One region of the Pseudoalteromonas sp. SANK 73390 genome, then DNA from elsewhere that is predicted to be linked to it. Evidence: predicted binding sites of a transcription regulator. Region 1 holds the regulator's gene; each other region holds the start of a gene.

Region 1 (7,050 bases):
AGTAGTAAAGCCGTATCACACGGTGCTGTTTCCGCTAAAGTACGCCTGACTTGAACAAATTGTCCACTATTTAATGCCTGCGTTACTTGTTGCAGTTGTTGTAGTGTGTAGTCTTGTTCAAGAGCTTCAGGCATAGGCTTCCTTCAATTATTTTTATGTTTTTAATGTCTGCCTAAAAGAAAAGCTGAAGAGCCAGCTAGGGTATGATTTAGAAATTTAGGCGCAGTGCATGACTAAGAGTTTAACGTAAATACGCGTACCTTACCAAGCTCTGAGAAAATTTTAATTACTGAACTTGATTAGCTAACTTATTCTTGTTCATAAAACTTTTGTGCGATCAGCTCACCAATTGCGTGTAACGCACCTTTGGCATCTGGACCATCACATACCACTTTAACTTCTTTGCCTTGACTGCTTTCTAACAAAAGCAATGCGAGCACACTATTGCCATCTGCTGATTTGTCATCTTGATATAGGGTTATCTGAGCATCAAACTTTATAGCAAGTTGAGCGAGTACAGATGCGGCTCTTGCATGTAAACCACATTTATTTTGAATTAAAAAGGTGTCTTCACAACGCATAAGGTTAATTATCTTGCTCTCTGTGGCGAATTTTAATATTAGGATGAGTTCGCGCAAAGCTTTCACCAATCGTTTGTGCCAAATAAACCGAACGGTGTTGTCCACCTGTGCATCCGATCGCAATGGTTAAATAGCTGCGATTATTTCGCTCTAAGTGGGGTAACCAAGTTTGCACAAAAGTTTGAATTTGCCATGTGAATTTTTGCACGATGCTATGACTAGCCAGATAGTCTTTAACTGGTTGGTCTAAGCCTGTTAAGGGTTTTAGCTCAGGTTCCCAATGTGGGTTGGGTAAAAAGCGCGCGTCAAAGACATAATCAGCTTCTTTGGGTATGCCATGTTTAAACCCAAAAGATTGGAAAGTAACGATTAGTTGCTTATCTTTTTTTCCTAAAATACGCTCACGAATGGTTTCAGCCAACTGGTGTACGCTTAAATCAGTTGTGTCTATGAGCACATCGGCACGTGTAGTTAGCACATCTAGCAGTCGTTTTTCTTCTTGTATTGCTAAATCTAGGGGTAAGTCATTCACTGATAATGGATGCAAACGACGCGTTTCAGAAAAGCGTCGTATGAGCGTATTATCATCGCTGTCTAGATAGAACAGCATTGGGTTAGCAAAACCTGGCAAATATTCTAAAATATCATTAAAGTCTTGTTGCTCTTTTGGCAGATTTCTTACATCAATGCTTACAGCGATTTTATCGTAGTTATCAGAGACACTACGTACTAAGGACGGTAATAAATTGACTGGGATATTATCAACGCAATAATACCCTAAATCTTCTAATACACGAAGTGCAACTGACTTGCCTGAACCAGAGCGACCGCTGATGATGATTAATTCCATTATGCTTCTCTTAATAACCTAGTCTGCTGAGGCAATAATGGCATAAAGTTCCTCGTCATTGCTAGCGTTCCTTAGCTGTTTACAAAATTCTTTATTGTTTAGCTGCTGAGCTATCGATGACAAAGTTTTTAAATGTTGTTCGTTATCGCCATCAGGCACAATTAAAGCAAGAAATATATCAACAGGCCGATTATCAATGGCATCAAATTCAACCCCTTGTTGATTGACTAATAGTAAAGCTGTCACGACTTCAAGACCTATTATCCGACCATGGGGCAGGGCAATCCCTTTACCTATACCTGTACTGCCGAGTTTCTCCCGGGCCATTAATGCGCTAAGGATATCGTGCTGATTTAAATTGGGTAGCTGTTCGTGCGCTAACTCGCTAATGTATTCGAGTATACGTTTTTTGCTATTAAAAAGGACCGCAGCTTTGCTACAGTCCTTATTGATTATCGAGCTTAATTTCATAATTAATGTCGAATTAGCTTCTCTTTGTGCTTAATTACCTGACGATCTAGCTTATTAATTAGGCCGTCGATCGCAGCATACATGTCCTGATGTTCTGTCGAGGCAAAAAGCTCTCCGCCATTAACGTGCAATGTCGCCTCTGCTTTTTGTACTAGCTTTTCAACATCTAAGATCACATGTACATTGTTTATATGATCAAAATGCCTTTCTAACTTTGCAAACTTGTTGTTGACATAGTCTCTTAATGCATCGGTTATTTCTACATGACGACCAGTTAAATTTAGTTGCATAAGCATTTTCCTTCTTAGGTAATACGCCTAAATCAAGCTTTTACGCTGATTTGACGGTGGAATGGCTAACGACTCCCGATATTTTGCTATGGTGCGTCGGGCCACCTTAATTCCTTGCTCCGCTAATATATCTGCTATTTTACTGTCGCTTAATGGCTTAGCAGTATTTTCTGCAGCAATTAGCTTTTTGATTAGTGCTCTGATTGCTGTGGACGAGCACTCACCTCCATTTTCAGTACTAACATGACTTGAGAAGAAATACTTCAACTCAAAAATGCCTCTAGGTGTGTGCATATATTTTTGTGTGGTCACTCGTGAAATGGTGGACTCGTGCATTTCAACCATTTCTGCAACATCATTTAACACCATGGGTCTCATTGCCTCAGGGCCATGTTCAAAGAATGCCTGTTGTTGTTGGACAATGCAATTAGTAACTTTCATTAATGTTTCATTTCTGCTTTCTAAGCTTTTAATAAACCACTTTGCTTCTTGTAAATGAGAGCGAATGAATTGACTATCTGTGCTGGATTTCACTGAGCGAGACATTGCAGCATATTGATTGTTAACACGAATTTTAGGCATGCACTCCGGATTTAGCTCAACTACCCAGCGGCCTTTTATCTTCTTAACTGATACATCAGGAATGACATATTCAGACTCTTCACGAATAATGCTTGCCGCAGGTTTTGGGTTAAGAGTGTGAATTAATGTTACGATCTCCTTGAGCTCAGTCTCTTTGAGCTTGGTTTTTTTCATCAAGGTCCGATAGTCGCGACTTGCAAGTAGCTCAATGTGCTCATTGAGGATCATTTTAGTTTCGCTCAACCAAGGAGTTGTATGCGGGTCAAATTGATTGAGCTGAATACACAAGCACTCTTGTAGTGAGCGAGCGCCAATGCCAATAGGATCAAAAAGTTGAATTCGTTTTAATACGGCTTCTACTTCATCTAATTCAATATGTTCGCCACTGTTGCCATCATTCAAGCTCTCTAAGAGATCTTCGGTACTTAAGGTGAATGTACCGTTTTCGTCTATGGCTTCTACAATAGCGACTGCGATGCCGCGATCTGTTGGGCTAAAAGGCGTTAATTCGAGCTGCCACATTAAATATTCATGAAGCGTTTCCGTCGTCTCACCTTGATAAATAGTCTCGTCTTCAGGCATGGGTCCACTACTGGCAGCAGGAGCTGCACTCATGTACTCATCCCATGTCACATCCATAGCGAGGTCGTCGCTCACGGTCTCTTTACTTAGTGCGGCATCCGAATCTATTTCGTAGTCACTTACAGGCTCGATATCTTGACTGTCTAAATGCGTGTCCTCTTGGTTTTCATCTTTACCATTTTTATCTTGGGCACTGTTTTGCGCATCAGATTCTGGCTCTGACTCATCTACTTCAAGAAGCGGGTTGCTATCAAGAGCTTCTTGGATCTCTTGCTGTAGATCCAACGTGCTTAGTTGCAGCAAGCGAATAGCCTGCTGTAACTGTGGTGTCATGGTAAGTTGCTGCCCCATGCGCAGCTGTAACGATTGCCTCATCTACCTTTAACAATCCTTCTGGTTTTCTATTATTATTGTGACTAAACGTACATTAACTATAGCTTGAATTGTTCACCTAGGTAGACATCTCTGACAGTTTGATCTGCTAAAACATGTTCAGGAGTACCAGAGGCGATTAATTCACCATGTGAGACAATATAAGCTTTTTCACATACATCAAGAGTTTCACGAACATTGTGATCGGTGATTAACACACCAATACCTCTATTTTTTAAATGTTCGATAATTTTCTTTATATCTAACACTGAAATGGGATCAACACCAGCAAAAGGCTCATCTAAAAGGATAAATTTAGGATTTGCGGCTAAAGCGCGAGCAATTTCTACTCTTCTGCGTTCTCCGCCTGACAGTGCCATACCTAAGCTATCGCGAATGTGTTGAATGTTAAACTCATCCAGTAGTTCATTTAAAATTTGCTCACGGGCTATCTTATTCAGTGAGTTGCGAGTTTCCAAAATCGCCATTAAATTTTGATATACCGTGAGCTTTCTAAAAATTGATGACTCTTGAGGTAAATAGCCAATGCCTAAACGTGCTCGGTTATGCATTGGCAATAGTGTAATGTCATGATCGTTGATGCACACGGTGCCATTATCGCTTGGCACGAGACCTACAATCATGTAAAAGCTGGTGGTTTTTCCTGCTCCATTGGGACCAAGAAGGCCAACAATACTACCTGCTTCAACACTAAGGCTGACGTTTTTAACAACTTGTCGGTCTTTGTAACTTTTTGCCAGAGCAGTTGCTGTTAATACACTCATATTTAATTACCTTGACCCGCTTTTTTAGGTGTTTTTTCTGGTACGAGTATGGTGTGTACGCGCGCGTTATCTTGCTCACCTCTTTCGGCACTTATCAGTTGTTTATCCATATCGTAGGTAATAGACTGAGCTTGAATAATTTGCCCAGCTTGATTAATCGAGGCATCCCCTTTAATCACTAAAGTACGATTAGCAACATCATAGCGAATTTCTTGTGCGCTGGCAGTTAACTTGGTACCGTCAGCTTGTTGTTCTGAAAACTGAGCTGGAGAGCCTGTAGCAACTAACAGTTGTTTGTTGTCCCCAAGCTCTTCGCGCCGGTGAACTTCAAGTCTATCAGCATTAATTTTACGTTTGCCGTGAATGATCTCTACGTTTTTTTCAAATATACCAATATTGGTCTTGAGCTGAGCCTGTTGCTTGCCTGCTTTGATAGAAACTTCATTTGCAAAGTCGTTTTGTTTTGCGATGCTTGGTTGGCAAAATAACAATCCAACAAGCATAGCGGTAATACATAGTTTATTGGTCATAATAAATAGTTCGAGTATGGTTTATAAGTTCAATGATATCCGTGTTTAAATCAGCATAAAGCCCTTTGCCGTTAATTTTTAAACTAGGGCCTGTAATCTCTACAGGCCTTTCAGATTGCATCAGTCGTTCGTCTATTTCAACGCGTATATTGTCTGCTTTAATTAAAGTGATCATTGCGCCTGTAGTTAAGTTTTTGGCTTCAACATCACCTTCTAGCATCAATGTATTGTTTTCATATAAAGTTGCTTCTTGTGAAGAAATTAACCAATTTTGAGGGCCGTTATACAGTGTAAATACAGGCATAGTAAAATGGCTAAAGCCTAATTCTTGATAAAGCTCCATTTTATCCGCAGTAACTGTGTAGCTGCGAACACCTGTCTCATTATAAGACGTTTGTTCTAGCGCAGTTGCAATATAATCAGGTTTGGCAATAACATCACTTTGAGTGTCTGTTTTTGGTGTTGTTTGCGTCAAATAGGGGTACCACAGCCATACCATCACTGCGATAAAAACTAAAAATAGCACAACACGGTTACCACTCATCTTATATTTCTCAGTATTGAGTGAATATTATTGGCACAGTTTGTTACGTTAATAATTTTATCACTTACCAAAATAGGGGGAGTTGAATGAATTACCCATGAATGGATTTGCTGTTCATTTTTGATGTATTCCACAGCAGTCATTTACAGTACTCCGGCTCTTAATAAGTCTTGAGTATTAAGTGCACCAATAGGGTGTATATTACTATCTATGACAATTAAGCCATTGATTCGTTTCGTTTCCATAATATTTAACGCTTCGGCGGCTAACATGTCTTTGTTTGCTGTAGTGCAGTTTACAGTCATAGCTTTGTGGATTGGTGTTGTATGTAAGTCTACACGTTGTTCAATAATACGTCGTAAGTCACCATCAGTAAAAATACCGATAAGTTGCCCGTTTTCATCAACAATTGTTGTCATGCCTAAGCCTTTCGCTGACATTTCAAATAATGCGTCTTTGATTGTACTTTGATGAGAAACAATAGGAACTTGCTCGCCCTGATGCATAATGTCACTTAGCGTGAGTAGTAAACGTTTGCCCAGAGCACCACCAGGATGTGATAATGCAAAATCATCTGCAGTAAAACCTTTCGCTTCCAATAATGCAACCGCCAATGCATCACCCATCACCAGTGTTGCAGTTGTGCTTGCTGTTGGTGCAAGCCCTAAGGGGCAGGCTTCTTGCGAAACGGCAATACACAGATGCACATCAGATAATTGTGCCATAGAAGAGTTTTTATTGCCTGTCATGGCAATCGTTTTTGCTCCGATACGCTTGATTACGGGTATGATGTTTAATACTTCGCTGGTTTCACCCGAATTTGAAATAAGTAGTACGACGTCATGTTTTGTGATCATGCCTAAATCACCGTGACTCGCTTCCCCTGGGTGTACAAAAAAAGCGGGTGTTCCCGTGCTTGCAAGTGTGGCGGCGATTTTTTTGCCTATATGGCCTGATTTGCCCATTCCTACCACTATCGTTCTGCCTTGACAGTCAAAAATAGTTTGGCAAGCGAGTACAAAGTGTTGATCTATATACTGACCAATTTCTGTGATTGCTTGTTGTTCTATTTTAATAACTCGTTGTGCGGTATCAGTAAACTGCTTTGATAACATGAGTCAAACCTCTAGATAATGTAATACATATAGCCAACAAATGCCGCTAATAAAGCTCCGCCTTCAATACGATTTATACGTCGATTCCCTGTAAAGCTTAGACTCATTAATATCAGTGCTAAGGTTGCTCCAAGCATAATAAAGATATCTCGCTGTGCGATATTACTGTCGATATTAGCAGGATTCATAATGCCAGCGATAGAAAGCACAGCTAAGATATTGAATATATTAGAGCCAATAATGTTACCAAGTGCAAGGTCGTCTTCCTTTTTTAGTACGCTTGCTATACAGGCTGCAAGCTCAGGTAAACTGGTGCCAATAGCAATAATTGTTAGGCCGATAAGTAAA
Region 2 (7,050 bases), on a different contig from region 1:
TCTTTATATTACACCCGAGAAAAAGATGGCATCTTATACTGTTCATCAATATGTGAGTGATCTTAGTGTTCAGCTCAGTAACATATCAGGTGTTCGTAAGCGCAATGCCCGCATTGCAGTAATGAGTTTTTTTAAGGCTGAAGGCCTAGGAGAGGGACTTGCAACCCAACAAGCTGCAGGTCTAAGCCAACAAATACAAGAGAGTCTATTGACCCAATTTACACAATTGGGTTATCACATCGTGGAGCATCGATTAGAAAATCAGCTATCTCTGTTAGACAGTGCAGATAGTATGCTCAGTCGAAATATTGAGAATTTACGTGAGCGCCAGAGTATTGACTTTGTAGTGGCAGGCACTTTAACCCAGCAGCAACATGCTTATATTGTTAACGCAAGACTAATAGATACGCAAAATGGTCGAGTTGTTTCTGCTGCGACCACTGAGATTCCAGTGAACGTGATGTGGTCAGATGAAAAAATACAGCAACGCGATGGGTTTATCTATCGCAGTGAATATTGATGAGGAACATACAATGAAGAATTATTTGTATCTTTTGCTATTACCATTGAGCGTTGGCTGTGCAAACATGCTGGACAACTTTGGTTCTCAGAGCCAGCAAGTTCAGGGCAATAATAATGCACAACGTGGCGTTATAGCACCCAACACGTCAAAGGAACTATTCCAATCTCGTAACGCAATGCCAAATTTAGTCAGCCAAAGAGCGAATGTGAGCCGCAAGAACATCAACCATTATGTGCGTGGAATAATGCAAGACTTGGTAGAAAACTTGCAATATGTGAATGCAAAAACACCTTTGGCAGTATCAAGCTTTGTCTACCTAGATGATGATTATGATCAGGGGACCTTATTAGGTAACCAACTTTCAGAAAGCTTTATGCATGAATTACATAAATTTGGTGTATCTGTAGTTGACTTTAAAACGACAGACTACATGAGAGTAACTCCACAAGGTGACTTTGTTTTTAGTCGTGATTATTTGGAGCTTAATGAAACACATAGCTTTCAATATGTTTTAGCGGGCACTTTAGTTAATCATCAAGGTGGTGTATTAGTTAATGCTCGAATCGTAGGTATTAACAGTAAAGCCGTGGTTGGTTCCGCACAGGGTTTTATCCCTCAGCAAGTTGTTGATGCTTTGGGTAATAGTTATAGAACGGATGGCATTTTACTGAAAAAAACCAGTAATTGAGGTGTGAAATGAAGCAGCAAAATTATCTGTTGATAGCAATGGCATTTACCTTAGGTGGTTGCCAATTATTAAATAATACTCAAGCATCAATTGCACAGCAGCAAGTAGCGCCCAGTCAAATTGATGTGCTCTATCGTGAAGCCCATGAACAGCAGCAAGCAGATGAGCTACAGAGCTTGCCAAATTCACGTCGCTTTAGTCCCGTAATACATAACTTACAGTTGGCTAATTATGTTGAACAAATGGCTTTGGAACTTGTAGATACTTTGTATTCTGAGCAAGAGGTAAATATCGCGGTCACATCTTTTGTAGACTTTGATAATAACTTACGTACAACAAATCAGCTTGGTAATCAGCTTGCTGAAACCTTCATTCACCAACTGCAAAAATTTGGGTACGGTGTCGTGGACTTTAAAGCGACTCAGTCAGTGTCGGTGACAAAAGGCGGGGATTTTTCTTTTTCCAGAAGCTCTAAAGCGCTGACAAGTAAAAAAATCGCCAGTCATGTGCTTTCTGGCACCATGATATACAGAAGCACTGGTGTGGAAGTTAATGCGCGTGTTATTGATATTGATTCTAAACAAGTGGTCGCTAGCACGCGTAAAATGGTACCTGCATACGTGTTACATAATGCAGATATTGCATTGTCAGGGGCAAGATGAGGAATATTATTTAACTACATTAAGTGGCTGACTTTTATAAAAAAGCATTGAAATATAATAGAACCTACGGCTATAATTCCAGCCGTAGTGGCCCCTTAGTTAAATGGATATAACAGTCCCCTCCTAAGGGACGGTTGCAAGTTCGATTCTTGCAGGGGCCGCCAATATACCTACCTTATTATACATACCCTTAAATTATATTAAGATTCACTTTTATCAAGTCAAAGCCTTTGTTTGCTCTTGTTGTTTTAAAGCGTTTACTTGGCGCTCAAAATTTATTAGGTCAGTGAAACCTTAAATGATTCGTAAGATAAGTAGTTCAGTAATTGAAAATAAATATTTACAATAAAATCTATTCAAAGAAATTTAGCTGCGCTTAATGGGTTAGTGCAGCTATAAGGTTAATTGTCAAGTAAAAAGCTTTCTGCACTTTTCACTTTGATTTGAACTATGTCATTGATCTGTATATTACTTAACGGGCGCGAATTTAAATTAACGGCTGTTGCGCTTTGCATATTTACGTTAATGATTTTTACTTGCTCTATAGTTTGCATCGTGGAATTTATCACCGAACCTTTACTGGTGATGATGCTGCTCTGATGCATGATGGAGAGTATTTTTCCAGCCTCTAAACCATGGGCTTTTCCAAGGTTAATCACTACCTGATCATTATCTAAATATAAGATTTTTCCTTTGGTTGGAATACAAGAGACAGCTGCATTCATATCTTGGCTGACTTTATTAAATACTTCCTGGATCTCTTGAGCATAATGAGAGTTCCAAAACTTTTCACTGTGCACATCTATTAATTTTGTTTTTTCAAAAGGCCAAACCCCCTGTGTAGCATAGTGCTGCTGCCAGACTCTTTCATAGGTCAGCGCATCATACAAAGCAAAGTCGATTTTAAAGCTTCTTGCGTATTTATCACTTTGCCAAAAAGCATATTCACTGTTTAGTTTATCTGTATCAGCAATATCAGTAATCTGGCTTAATAAAACATATTGGCTATTACTGTTCATTGCGATTGTTTCGATAAGCAAAGGATTATAGTTAAATTGCTGAGAGAAGTACTCTGTTACGTCTATTGAGATATTAAGGTATGGAATTGGTTTTATAGTATTTGTCCGCTCATTCAAGGTATTAAACAGCCTTTGAGAGGTAGATTTAGCGATGTCAAATATTTGACCCATACGAGCTTGGTGCGGCTGTGTCAATTGGCTTTGAGTAATGGCTATCTGTTTATTAAATTGCTGTTCAAGGCACTTACCTTGCGTTGTATAAATATCTAGGTGAAGAGTAACGCTGTATTGGTCCTGTTCCTTATTTTCACTTACTAAGTTGACTTGCTGTATTTCACCATGAGATTGAATTTTTAGTTCATCTTGGCTTAATATGCCATCGGCCACGCTTTGCACGCTACTTACGGTTGCGCCAGAAAAAATAAGTGCTTGTGTTATAGCGTCTTTGACGGCTGCTTGTCTTGCTTGAGCAACATCGCGACCTTGAGTACTTGCATAACCAACAACTTCATACCATTCTGCTTTGACAGCAGTACTGATACAAATAAGTGCAAGTAAAGTGATAGCCTTAATCATAATTAGCGCCTCAAAAATATTATACTGAGTTAGAAGCAAATCATGTACCACAATTTATGGCAAGAATTGTGCATAAATAAATACTAGTAATCTTGTAAGGTGATCAACCATGAATATCGAAAAGCAAACAAACCGAGTCGGTCTTATAAGTATAGTGGTGCTTTTGTGCTTTATAAGTGGCTGTAGTAGTTTATTTGATAAGCACATTGAATACGAGTATGTACAACCTGATAACTACCCTGTGTTAAAAGCAATAGGGTATGCACCACTGAGTGCACAGCCTGGTATAAGCAGTTCACAGAAAATGTTAATGGCAGTTAAGGTCTCAAAACTTGAAGCATACCGTGAACTAACGGAGCAAGTGTATGGTCAGAGCGTCACGTCTAGTATGACTGTTAAAGGTGCTGTAGCCCAAAGTGATGGCTTAAAAAGTCAAGTGAGAGGGGTGATCCGTGGCGCTAAAGTTGTGAAAAGCTATGCTGCAGGTGATACATACGTTACAGAGCTAGAGTTAGATATGAAGCGTGTTCACGACCTTTATATAAGCCAAGCGAAGCCAAGAAAAATTAAGCGAGTTACTTATTATTAAGTGCCGATTGAACACGTTATGAGAGGCTTTAATCGGAACAATTGTGAAGATAGAGCCTTTAAACATTAAGCTTTAAGGTTTTTAACTAGTTCATTATTTTGAGAAACAACAGCACCGTCTTGGCTATATGTGACGGATGATGGAGCACCAATTAAAATTTCCTTCAGGTCTTTAATACTGAGGTTGGCTTGGTGGGCAGCTTGAGCATTGACTTCATTTTTTTGTTTACATTCTATCAGCAGGCTTTCTATCTTTGCAGTAATTACTTTAGCTTTTTCCTGTTCAAATAAGTACTTATCAAAACCAGATATCTCTTTATCTAGCTTTTGAATATTGTTAAGTAGTGTTAGTTTTTCTCTTGCTAAATCTTTGAGTCCATCACCTTTTCTTGCTGCCAATGACTTAAGCTCACTATCTAGCAACTGGGTCAAAGTTGATAAATGAGTGAGCTGTTTGTCTAGCTTATGGACACAAAGGTTTAGCTGATCATCCATACATATCAAACTCAAATGCGGCAATATTCTTCGCTAACTTTTCAGCATCAACCTGATATTTACCTTCGCTAATGGCCTTTTTCAGTTCAGCGACTTTATCGCTGTTAAAGGCTGGCGCTTCTTGTGCTTTGTCTTGTAAGTTTTTGAGTTGACGCGCTTGTGGTGTCAAACTTACAGAATCTGCAGCCGCTTTTTGTGGCGCTTTAGAAGGTGCGCTATTCGCGTTGACATCATTTTTTTGCAACTCAGCTTTTTGTTGCTTAATATTATTAAGCGCGCTGTTTGTTTGCGATTGACCTTTTACGTTATTTACCATGACCATGACCCAAATAAAGTTTCTTGCCTAATATATCGGCGTCTGTGACTATAACTTTAGCAAAAATTTTAGATATTCACCTCAACAGAATCAACATCTTTTACTCTTCCAGACACTATCTTTCCAGACTTTTGATTTTTAACCCGAATTTGTTCACCTAAATTACCGTCTTGCAATGCTATACCTGATGTTTTTATAGTCAAAGTCGGTGTTTTAGCATAAATGTTCACAATATCGCCTTTGCAAACCATACAAATTTGATTCATGCCTATGGGCATGCCTTCTCTTAGAGTACGCTTACTTCGGCTACCAATCAATAAATTAAAATCTTCAATATAAGATGATCTCACAAAGTGTTTAGGTCGATATTCAAGTTTCAAGTGTTGCTCAGTTAAAAGCTCTCCTTTGCTGATCATTTCTTTACTTACAATCACTGGGAATAATTCTTCTATGCGAATATGTACATATTGAGTCCAACCAGATAAGTCGTCACATTTAAGTTGTACAGTGACTTGTCGATTAAATGGTGGTGTGGCATTAGTCGATACGTCCAGTGGCGTTTTACATTGGCGTGTGGCAAGTCTCGAATCTAAGGGTATTGCATAAATTTGCAAATTAGAGTCGGGCTTAGTGATTGTTAGACTTGAGATATATGAACGAGCAGCTTCCTCGAGTGCTTGATTATTGAAACCTTGGGCATAAACTTCACAACTGAGTAGAATGTATACCATTGTGGTGAAAAACGCTGAAGTTTTGGTTTTTTTTAACAAACTCATGATGTTTCGACTATGCTTATCATGTGAAAAAGGGTATAAAGATTTTGCGTTAATTGTGACACCTCTTCAAGAGTTATTGTTTCTTCATTAACGTCTGCAAGTATCGTTCCGTTAAGCATTATTAAAGGTAGGAGATTGAAATGGCAGGTATTTTAGACTCAGTAAACCAACGGACTCAGTTGGTTGGGCAAAACCGCCTAGAGTTATTGCTATTCAGGCTTAAGGGTCGACAGCGTTTTGGCATTAACGTTTTTAAAGTACGTGAAGTGCTGCAATGCCCGCCACTAACTAGTATGCCTAAATCAAATTCATTTGTTAGGGGCGTTGCGCACATTCGTGGGCAAACTATTTCTGTGATCGATATGTCACTCGCTGTAGGGGGTCCTGCAATTGAAGATATACATAACTGCTTTATAATTATCGCAGAGTATAATCGTTCAGTTCAGGGGTTTTTGGTTGGTGCTGTGGAGCGTATCGTTAATATGAATTGGGAGAAAATAATGCCACCGCCATCGGGGGCTGGTCGTTATTCCTATCTTACTGCGGTAACAGAAATAGAAAATGAATTGGTTGAAATTCTTGATGTTGAGAAAATTCTCAACGAGATTTGTCCTGTAAATACAGAGGTTAGCCAAGATATCGTTTCTGATGGTGAGATGCAAAAAGACTTGGGTGAGAGAATTGTGTTCATTGCTGATGATTCAGCTGTTGCTCGAAACCAAGTTAAAAGAGCGCTTGAACCGCTGGGAGTGCAAACTGAACTAGCTAAAAATGGTAAAGAAGCATTGCTAAGGTTGCGTGAAATTGCCGAGATGGATTGCCAGAATAACATTACTGAGCGTGTTGGCTTATTGATTTCTGATGTTGAAATGCCAGAAATGGATGGATATACGCTCACTGCAGAAATAAAAGCAGATCCAAAATTGGCACCATTGCATGTTATCCTGCATACTTCTTTGAGTGGAGTATTTAATCAGGCAATGATCCAAAAGGTCGGTGCTGATGATTTTATCGCAAAGTTTAACCCTGATGAATTGGCAGCAGCCGTGAAAAAGTGGGTTCACTGTGACTAATGAATGGCGGTAATACATTGGAAAATAAGCATCTTCAACAAAGCGAATATGATCAGTTTAGAACTTTTCTAGAGCAGCAGTGCGGTATTGTGCTAGGCGATAATAAGCTTTATTTAGTTAAAAGTCGTTTGGCCCCCCTAATGGCAAGATTTGGGGTTGATACGTTATCAGCATTGGTGAGCAAAACGCTTAGTCCACATGAACGGCAATTACGTGCCGCAGTCGTGGATGCAATGACAACGAATGAAACATTATGGTTTCGTGACGCCTATCCGTTTGAGTTATTAAAAACAAAAATTTTTCCTGAGTTTAATGACTTGCGTAGACCTATCAA
Region 3 (7,050 bases), on a different contig from region 1:
GCAACCAAAACGCTAGATAAAAGTAACAAGCCTTCTTTGTTTTGCACCCGACAGGCTGCGATTATATGCAAATCTTTAGCGACCCAATTTTGATCTTGTTTGGTTGCTCTACCTCTACCTCGATGCTGTTGATAAAACTTATTTATCAATGGAGTAGCGACTGCATTCAATTGAATAACTCGCACATTACCCCGCAAGCATAATGCTAAGGTAATACTCAAAACGTTGTTTCAATATCTCTTGCTCTGATTGCGGTCGGCTATTGATTGCTTGATAAACAGATTCGCGCGTACTTTTTGAGCGTTTAATTTGGTAAGCCCAAAAAGATGCTTCATAATCTAGCTGAATTTGATACTTCTCTTGCCTAGGTAAGTTACATAAATTAAAACTCATCGTTATCACATCATTAATTCAAATTTAGAGATACCCACTATTATATCATATCTTTATATATGACCTTTAAGCTGATGGGCTACCAACTCTTAAAAGTCTAAAGATTGCTGTTCATTTGGCTTATCATTTTGTGCATTTTGCTTTTTCTTAGTTGCCAAATAACGTTTATAGCGTTGCTGGCACAACACGGTGACCTTACGCTTTTGGGCATTATTTAAGTCATTCCAGGCAAAGCGCTCCTCACGACTGCGATAACAGCCTTTACAGTAGCCTCGGTTGTTGACTTGGCAGATCCCCTTACATGGACTGGGGATCTCAAAAATTTCTATTTGTTCCATAATACCCATACCAGTTTCTTATTATCAGTATAACTTGATTTTATGGGCTAATAGCAAACAAAAAACCACTCTAATTAAGAGTGGTTTTTCTACATAATAAAGTACTTTTTTGCTTATGGTACTAATTTTCTTTTCAGTGGCTCGGCATACATCGCAAGAACTTGCGCTTTTAACTCCTCGGGCACCTTTTCTAATCGTTTCAAAAAGTCTTGTAACTCTTGAGGACTCGCTTCACTGTCTTCTCCAGCTGCAATATAATTACTTGGGTGCAGATAATAATGACTCAATATTTGTCGATCAATACTATCCGCTAACTGATCAGGTGTATCACAGTGATCAGCAATCGGTTCACCAAATGCAACATGTACATGACCTTTATCAGAGCGTATTCCCTCTAAGATACTCTCGATATCCTCACCCTGAGCTTTTACGTAAGCCCCAAACTCTCGCTTATGAACTAACTCTTTGGCTTTGGCGATAGCACACGGCTCATACTGGTAGGATATTGATACTGGTACAATTTTTAAAGTTCTCACATACTCGTCAAAGGGTAACTTTAACTTACGTCCATGCAATTGAAGCATCTTAAGTAAAGCTGGATCGGTTTGATCAACACCATCTTTTGCTCGCCCTTCTTTTTGTGCAATCCAAATTGAATGCCCTGATTGTAATGAGTCAAAAATGTAACCTGATAATTGCGTAAGCGCTTTAAGCATTTCTTTTGGTGCTTTCGCTGAGCGCTTAACGATAAAACTTTTATTTAAACGCATCAGCTCTGTTATATAGGGCACTTGCAACAAATTATCACCAATGGCTATGCGTACTGTATGCATGTTGTGTTGATGCAACCCCCAGTTCATTAACGCCGGATCCAGGACAATATCTCTGTGATTGGAAATAAACACATATGCACCGTCTTTTTCAAGTTTATCTAGGCCAGAATAAGTGACTTTAGAGGTTGTATTATTGATAAGCATCTCTAAGTAATAAGCCACTTCTTGCTGAACCTGTTCAACTGTTCTGAATCCACCCCATTTAATACGTAATCTTACGCGTACCAGAGGTCGTGAAAGCGCAGACCAATGACTTAACCAAGCTGGCAAATTGTACTTCGCGATAACATCGATAAAGTCATTATCAGCTAATAAACGCCCCAGAGCCGCGGGTACTTCATCGTCGTTATAAGGTCTTATCTGTGCGTACTTATCCACTAAACTACTCATTTATCTAAGGATTGAACTTCAAAACGTCGTATTTTATCGCGCTTATCTGTGGGAAGCCAAGATTATCAAGTCTGACCACCTTTGCAAGTGCTTAATAGGCTATTTTATTACCATTTTTTGCCAGCCAGCTAGTAACGCTAAACGAAGCATCAAAGCGAGTAACACGGCCCCACTCAACAGTGTTAACCACTGAGGTAGTACTTCATGCTGCATTTGATGCATTGGCTGAACAATAAATCCATAGGCTGACACTAAAAAATCAGTTAACAAGCCAAATATAATGGCCACACCAACAACGCCACCTAAATAGGCAAAAACAGCGCGTTGGCCAAGTTCTTTAGCTACTACACCCAATGTAGCAATATTGGTTGCAGGTCCTGCTAACATAAATACTAATACCGCGCCTGGAGACACGCCAGCCATAAGTAAACCTGCTGCAATCGGTGTTGATGCAGTAGCACAAATGTACATTGGAATGCTAATCAAAATAACGACCAGCATTGCCAGTACCCCGCTACCCCACTGACTTAAAAAAGATTCAGGGACATAAGTTTGCACAAGCGCGGCAAAAAACAAACCAACCATTAACCATACCATGGTATCTGAGAGTAACTTGTTGCTGCTAAAACTCAGTGCCTGATAAAGTTTATTGATAAATGTTGCTTGTTGCGGTGCAGATTGATTGTCACAACAGCTTACACCTAGCGGCTGCGCTTGTTCAGCTGTATCATCGCAACTCGGACTTAATTCTCCTGTTGCTTTAAGCGTTTTATCACTACAACAATGACTTTCCTGAACTTGTGATGCGGACTTTGCCGTGCTGCAGCTATCATTATTAGTTATACTTTTAGTAGTACTAGCTTGAATAGATTTATCTTCTCTTCCAACCAATACGCCAGCTACAATCGCACTACAAATGGCTGCAATTGGTCTGATCACAGCCATAAATGGACCAAGCAAAACATAAGAAACAGAAATAGAGTCAACCCCCGTTTCTGGCGTTGAAACTAAAAATGCAGTGGTCGCACTTTTTGACCCTCCTGCTCTTCTTAAACCGATTGCTGCGGGGATAACACCACATGAACACAATGGCATAGGAGCACCAATTAGCGCTGCTTTAACTGTGGTCCAAAAACCTTCTTGACCTAAGTGACGTTGCAAGAAGTCTTTTGCAATAAACACATTGAGTAAACCCGCTAGGAATAAACCAAGCATTAGCCAAGGCGCTGATAATAAAAATAGCTGCCAAAAATTAGTTATCAATTCCATCTATATCCTCCAACACAGTTAAGATAGAGCAAAAGTCAGCGCTTTCTAATCCACCACAGCAGCGCAGAGCCAGTTTAGATAAAGATTGTTCAAAACGTTGCAATTCAGTGATACGCGCACGGACTAATGCCAGTTTTTGTAACGTAATACCTTTCACTTCCTCGCAACTATGTTGATGCTTATCAATACTGATTTGTAATAACTCATGGATTTCTTTTAAGCTAAAACCCACATCTTTAGCACGAAGAATAAACTGCACTTGCCGTCGCTGTGCTTGATTATACATTCGATACCCTGACTCACTTCTTGAATCCGGGGTTAATAAGTTATGCTGCTCGTAGTACCGTAGCGTATCTGTTGATACCCCTAACGATTTTGCTAGCTCTCCGATTTTCATCTTTGTCTCCTTTATTTCGTGATAAAGTATAAACCTTAGAGTTAACACTAAGGTCAATAACTTTTGAGAAAAATATGAATATCGTAATACTTGATGCTAAAACCCTTGCAAATACCTCTTTATCACCATTACAAAAGCTTGGTCAAGTGACTGTGTATAGCAACACACCACCAACACAAGTTATATCACGTTGCCAACACGCTGATATCATTATCACCAATAAAGTTATTTTAAATGCCAGCACCATCGCATGCCTACCCAATTTAAAACTTATCTGCGTTGCAGCTACTGGGACCAACAATATCGATTTAAATGCTGCTAAAGCGAATAATATCACGGTTCAAAATGTTGCCGGCTACTCAACGCCATCCGTCGTACAGCACACGTTTACGTTACTAGGTAATTTAATGGGCAATGTGCATCGCTATAACAACGACTGTAAGCAAGGCTTATGGCAAAAAAGTGATATGTTTTGTCGTTTAGATCACTCAATCAGCGAAATAAATGCGAAACAATTTGTCATCGTCGGTTACGGTGCACTAGGAAAAGCAGTTGCTAATGTAGCCCATGCTTTTGGCGCGCATGTTGTTATTGCAGAGCGTCGACATCGCAAAAAAATAAGAGCTGGACGCACAGATTTTGATCAAGCTTTAAGACAAGCTGACATTATATCAGTCCACTGTCCACTGACAGAGCACACAAAAAACCTATTTGATGAATCAGTACTGTCATTACTCAAACCATCTGCGGTGCTGATCAATACGGCAAGAGGTGGCATCGTAAATGAGCAAGCTTTAGTAGATGCGCTTAATAACAAGCAATTAGCAGGTGCAGGCATTGATGTACTATCGCAAGAGCCAGCCGATGCAAACAATCCACTACTTCATTATTGTGGTGAAAATCTATTAGTGACACCACATATTGCCTGGGCGAGCGAAGAATCAATCACTCGTTTGGTGCAGCAAATCGCTGACAACATTCAAAAATTTATTAAAAGTAGCACAACAAACAAAGTGGTGTAATTTATCAAAAATTAGCTAAAATAACGAATTATTAAAACTAAATCACATTTAAAATAATTAGCAACACAATATAACTATTTGAAACAATTTACCTTTTTACTATTGGCAATAATTTTGCTTATATAGAGCCAAATAATGTTAAGGACCATATAAAAATGAAAAAATTACTTTTAGTTGCTGCACTTGCAACACCACTCCTTTCAGGTTGTATTGTGGCAGTCTCTGACGGCGAAGTAGATCATGGTTGGGTAAAGCACAATGGTAACTGGGAGAAGACACAACATGACAATCGCAAAAAAATAGCCAAGCTAGATATTGGTGCCGATTACCAAAGTGTTTTAAATTCATTTGATACACCAGAATTCACAGAGCTCGTTAAAAAAGGCGATAATGTTTATCAGGTGTTATTTTTTGCCACTAACAGCAAGCATTCTGATGGTAAAGTTACCAAAGATGAATGTACACCGTTGGTTTTTAAAGATGCGAAATTAATTGGTTTTGGTGACAGTGCGATGGCAGAGCTACTATAAAACGCTAGATAAATAGGTGAGAGTTACCTCACCTATTTATCATTACCATACGTTCTTGGTTTGTGTGGGCTGCAACCAATGCGCAATCAGCTTGCTGTAAGCAGTTTGTCACACCTAAAGAGAAGCTTTCTCTAGTATAAACAATCCCAATACTGATACTCACATGTGCACATATCGGGGAACACTGATGCGACAGTAATAGCTTATCAATAGCATCATGCATCGCAGTAGTTAAGGCCTCAACTTGATGGGCTGAGTAGCCCGATACAGTAATACCAAATCTTACGCCATCATAGCGCGCAATAAACCCTTTTTGCTGTTCAACCACAAGCTTTAGCGCCCGTGCCACCTTGACTAAACACTCATCACCACCAGCATAGCCATACTCATCGTTGTACTCTTTAAAATAATCGATATCCACTAATAACAGCGCAAGGCTACTTTTGTCGCTTTGGCATAACTGCCATTGTTGCGCAAAATGTTTATCAAATAAGCGACGATTAGGCAACTCGGTCAATCCATCTACTGATGCAAGCTTTTCCAATAAATCACTTTTTTGTTTCAATGCTAAGTGCATTTTTACTCTAGCTTTTACTATTAAAGGGCTAAACGGTTTAGTGATGTAATCTACCGCCCCCATTTGTAAACCTCTCACTTCATCACTATAGGCGTTACTAGATGAAATAATAATAACTGGAATCATATAAGTATCGGGAGACTCTTTTAAACGTTGCAAAAATAGCCCTCCCAGGTCATCAGCTAAGGTGATATCGGTAATGATTAAATCAACATTGTGTTTAGCAATCAATTGCAATGCACTGGTTGAGTTATCACTTAATATTATGCGACAGTCCTCGCTCAGTGTATTTTCAAGCACCACACGATTTAAAGGGTCACTATCAACAACTAATACATAGGTATTGTTTTGCATTTATTCACCGTGATATTTCATTAATATATATTGGCGTACTTGAGTTAAACACATCACTAAATTTTTCACTAGCGTACTATTTTGTAACGTGCCATGATCTTTCAAATGCAGTTCAAGTTGCTTCGCTGTAGTAGCTAAGTGAACAAAGCCAACACCACCAGCTGCACCTTTAACATTATGAGCTATCATCTGCAGTTTGGTTAACTCATTTTCAGTGTCAATTTTCTGCAAATATTCTGTACACATATTAGCGAATTTTTCAAGCGTTTTGCTCAATAATTCAACATTTCCCATCATTTGTTGCAACCCGAGTTGACTGTCGAAAAAAACATCTTCATTTTGTAGGTGCGTTTGCAACGCTTGATGCAATTTTGCTTGTGAGACTGGTTTGTTTAAATAATCACACATTCCTACATCAAGCGCCCGCTCTTGCTCACTGCGTTGTGCATTTGCCGTTAGCGCAATAATTGGATTGCTAAAACTCTCTAATGTCTGCTTAAGCTCCTTAGTCGCTTGGAAACCATCAATCACAGGCATGTGAATATCCATCAAAATGAGATCGGGATTTAAGGCCGAAACGACCTCAACAAGGTTGGATGCGGAATTTTGAACTACCACATTAATATTTAAAGCAAGCAACATATTTGCTGTAATATCTAAATTTAAGCTGTTGTCATCAATTACTAAGCACAGGCATCCAGAAATATCCTTATGAGCCTGAATTAGCATTTGACTATTTTGCTCATACAACAAACAGCTATATGCACTTTGTAAGAACATTTCATCAGGCATAATTGTCAAAGGTGCATTGCATGTTGTTTTAGAGAAAGACTGCAGCTGGGTACTGATAACCGATTCTAACCTCTCAATATATTGTGGGGCATGCTGTAGTAATGCGCTAACCTCATTGGGGTCGCAAACAACAAGCGATTTATACTCACGCTGTG

What was found. The regulator sigma-54, encoded in region 1, starts transcription at its own class of promoters, with help from an activator protein. The targets are predictions, from matches to a motif close to GTTGGCACGNNNNTNGNNT.
Region 2: the regulator sigma-54 is predicted to act here: its motif matches at 3,524-3,542, upstream of SANK73390_RS16000 (LPP20 family lipoprotein).
Region 3: the regulator sigma-54 is predicted to act here: its motif matches at 4,744-4,762, upstream of SANK73390_RS07020 (DUF3192 domain-containing protein).

Annotation. Positions count from the first base shown of each region.
Region 1 covers NZ_ARPN01000055.1:70,127-77,176, forward strand. Annotated here, with positions in the region: gene mgtE (magnesium transporter) at 1-134, opposite strand, end outside; gene SANK73390_RS07950 (HPr family phosphocarrier protein) at 309-581, opposite strand; gene rapZ (RNase adapter RapZ) at 586-1,431, opposite strand; gene ptsN (PTS IIA-like nitrogen regulatory protein PtsN) at 1,450-1,902, opposite strand; gene hpf (ribosome hibernation promoting factor) at 1,905-2,192, opposite strand; gene SANK73390_RS07970 (RNA polymerase factor sigma-54) at 2,220-3,731, opposite strand; gene lptB (LPS export ABC transporter ATP-binding protein) at 3,788-4,513, opposite strand; gene lptA (lipopolysaccharide transport periplasmic protein LptA) at 4,516-5,043, opposite strand; gene lptC (LPS export ABC transporter periplasmic protein LptC) at 5,033-5,587, opposite strand; gene SANK73390_RS07990 (KpsF/GutQ family sugar-phosphate isomerase) at 5,731-6,702, opposite strand; gene SANK73390_RS07995 (calcium/sodium antiporter) at 6,714-7,050, opposite strand, start outside.
Region 2 covers NZ_ARPN01000114.1:33,756-40,805, forward strand. Annotated here, with positions in the region: gene SANK73390_RS15975 (FlgO family outer membrane protein) at 1-520, shown strand, start outside; gene SANK73390_RS15980 (FlgO family outer membrane protein) at 534-1,211, shown strand; gene SANK73390_RS15985 (FlgO family outer membrane protein) at 1,220-1,873, shown strand; tRNA gene SANK73390_RS15990 (tRNA-Arg) at 1,963-2,037, shown strand; gene SANK73390_RS15995 (flagellar assembly protein T N-terminal domain-containing protein) at 2,275-3,468, opposite strand; gene SANK73390_RS16000 (LPP20 family lipoprotein) at 3,578-4,057, shown strand; gene flgN (flagellar export chaperone FlgN) at 4,123-4,551, opposite strand; gene flgM (flagellar biosynthesis anti-sigma factor FlgM) at 4,544-4,867, opposite strand; gene flgA (flagellar basal body P-ring formation chaperone FlgA) at 4,936-5,643, opposite strand; gene SANK73390_RS16020 (chemotaxis protein) at 5,784-6,716, shown strand; gene SANK73390_RS16025 (CheR family methyltransferase) at 6,734-7,050, shown strand, end outside.
Region 3 covers NZ_ARPN01000053.1:19,929-26,978, forward strand. Annotated here, with positions in the region: gene SANK73390_RS06985 (GNAT family N-acetyltransferase) at 1-185, opposite strand, end outside; gene SANK73390_RS06990 (DUF3283 family protein) at 187-393, opposite strand; gene SANK73390_RS06995 (DUF1289 domain-containing protein) at 483-731, opposite strand; gene SANK73390_RS07000 (1-acyl-sn-glycerol-3-phosphate acyltransferase) at 845-1,954, opposite strand; gene SANK73390_RS07005 (SO_0444 family Cu/Zn efflux transporter) at 2,054-3,223, opposite strand; gene zntR (Zn(2+)-responsive transcriptional regulator) at 3,207-3,620, opposite strand; gene SANK73390_RS07015 (D-2-hydroxyacid dehydrogenase) at 3,695-4,642, shown strand; gene SANK73390_RS07020 (DUF3192 domain-containing protein) at 4,798-5,172, shown strand; gene SANK73390_RS07025 (GGDEF domain-containing response regulator) at 5,201-6,103, opposite strand; gene SANK73390_RS07030 (hybrid sensor histidine kinase/response regulator) at 6,104-7,050, opposite strand, start outside.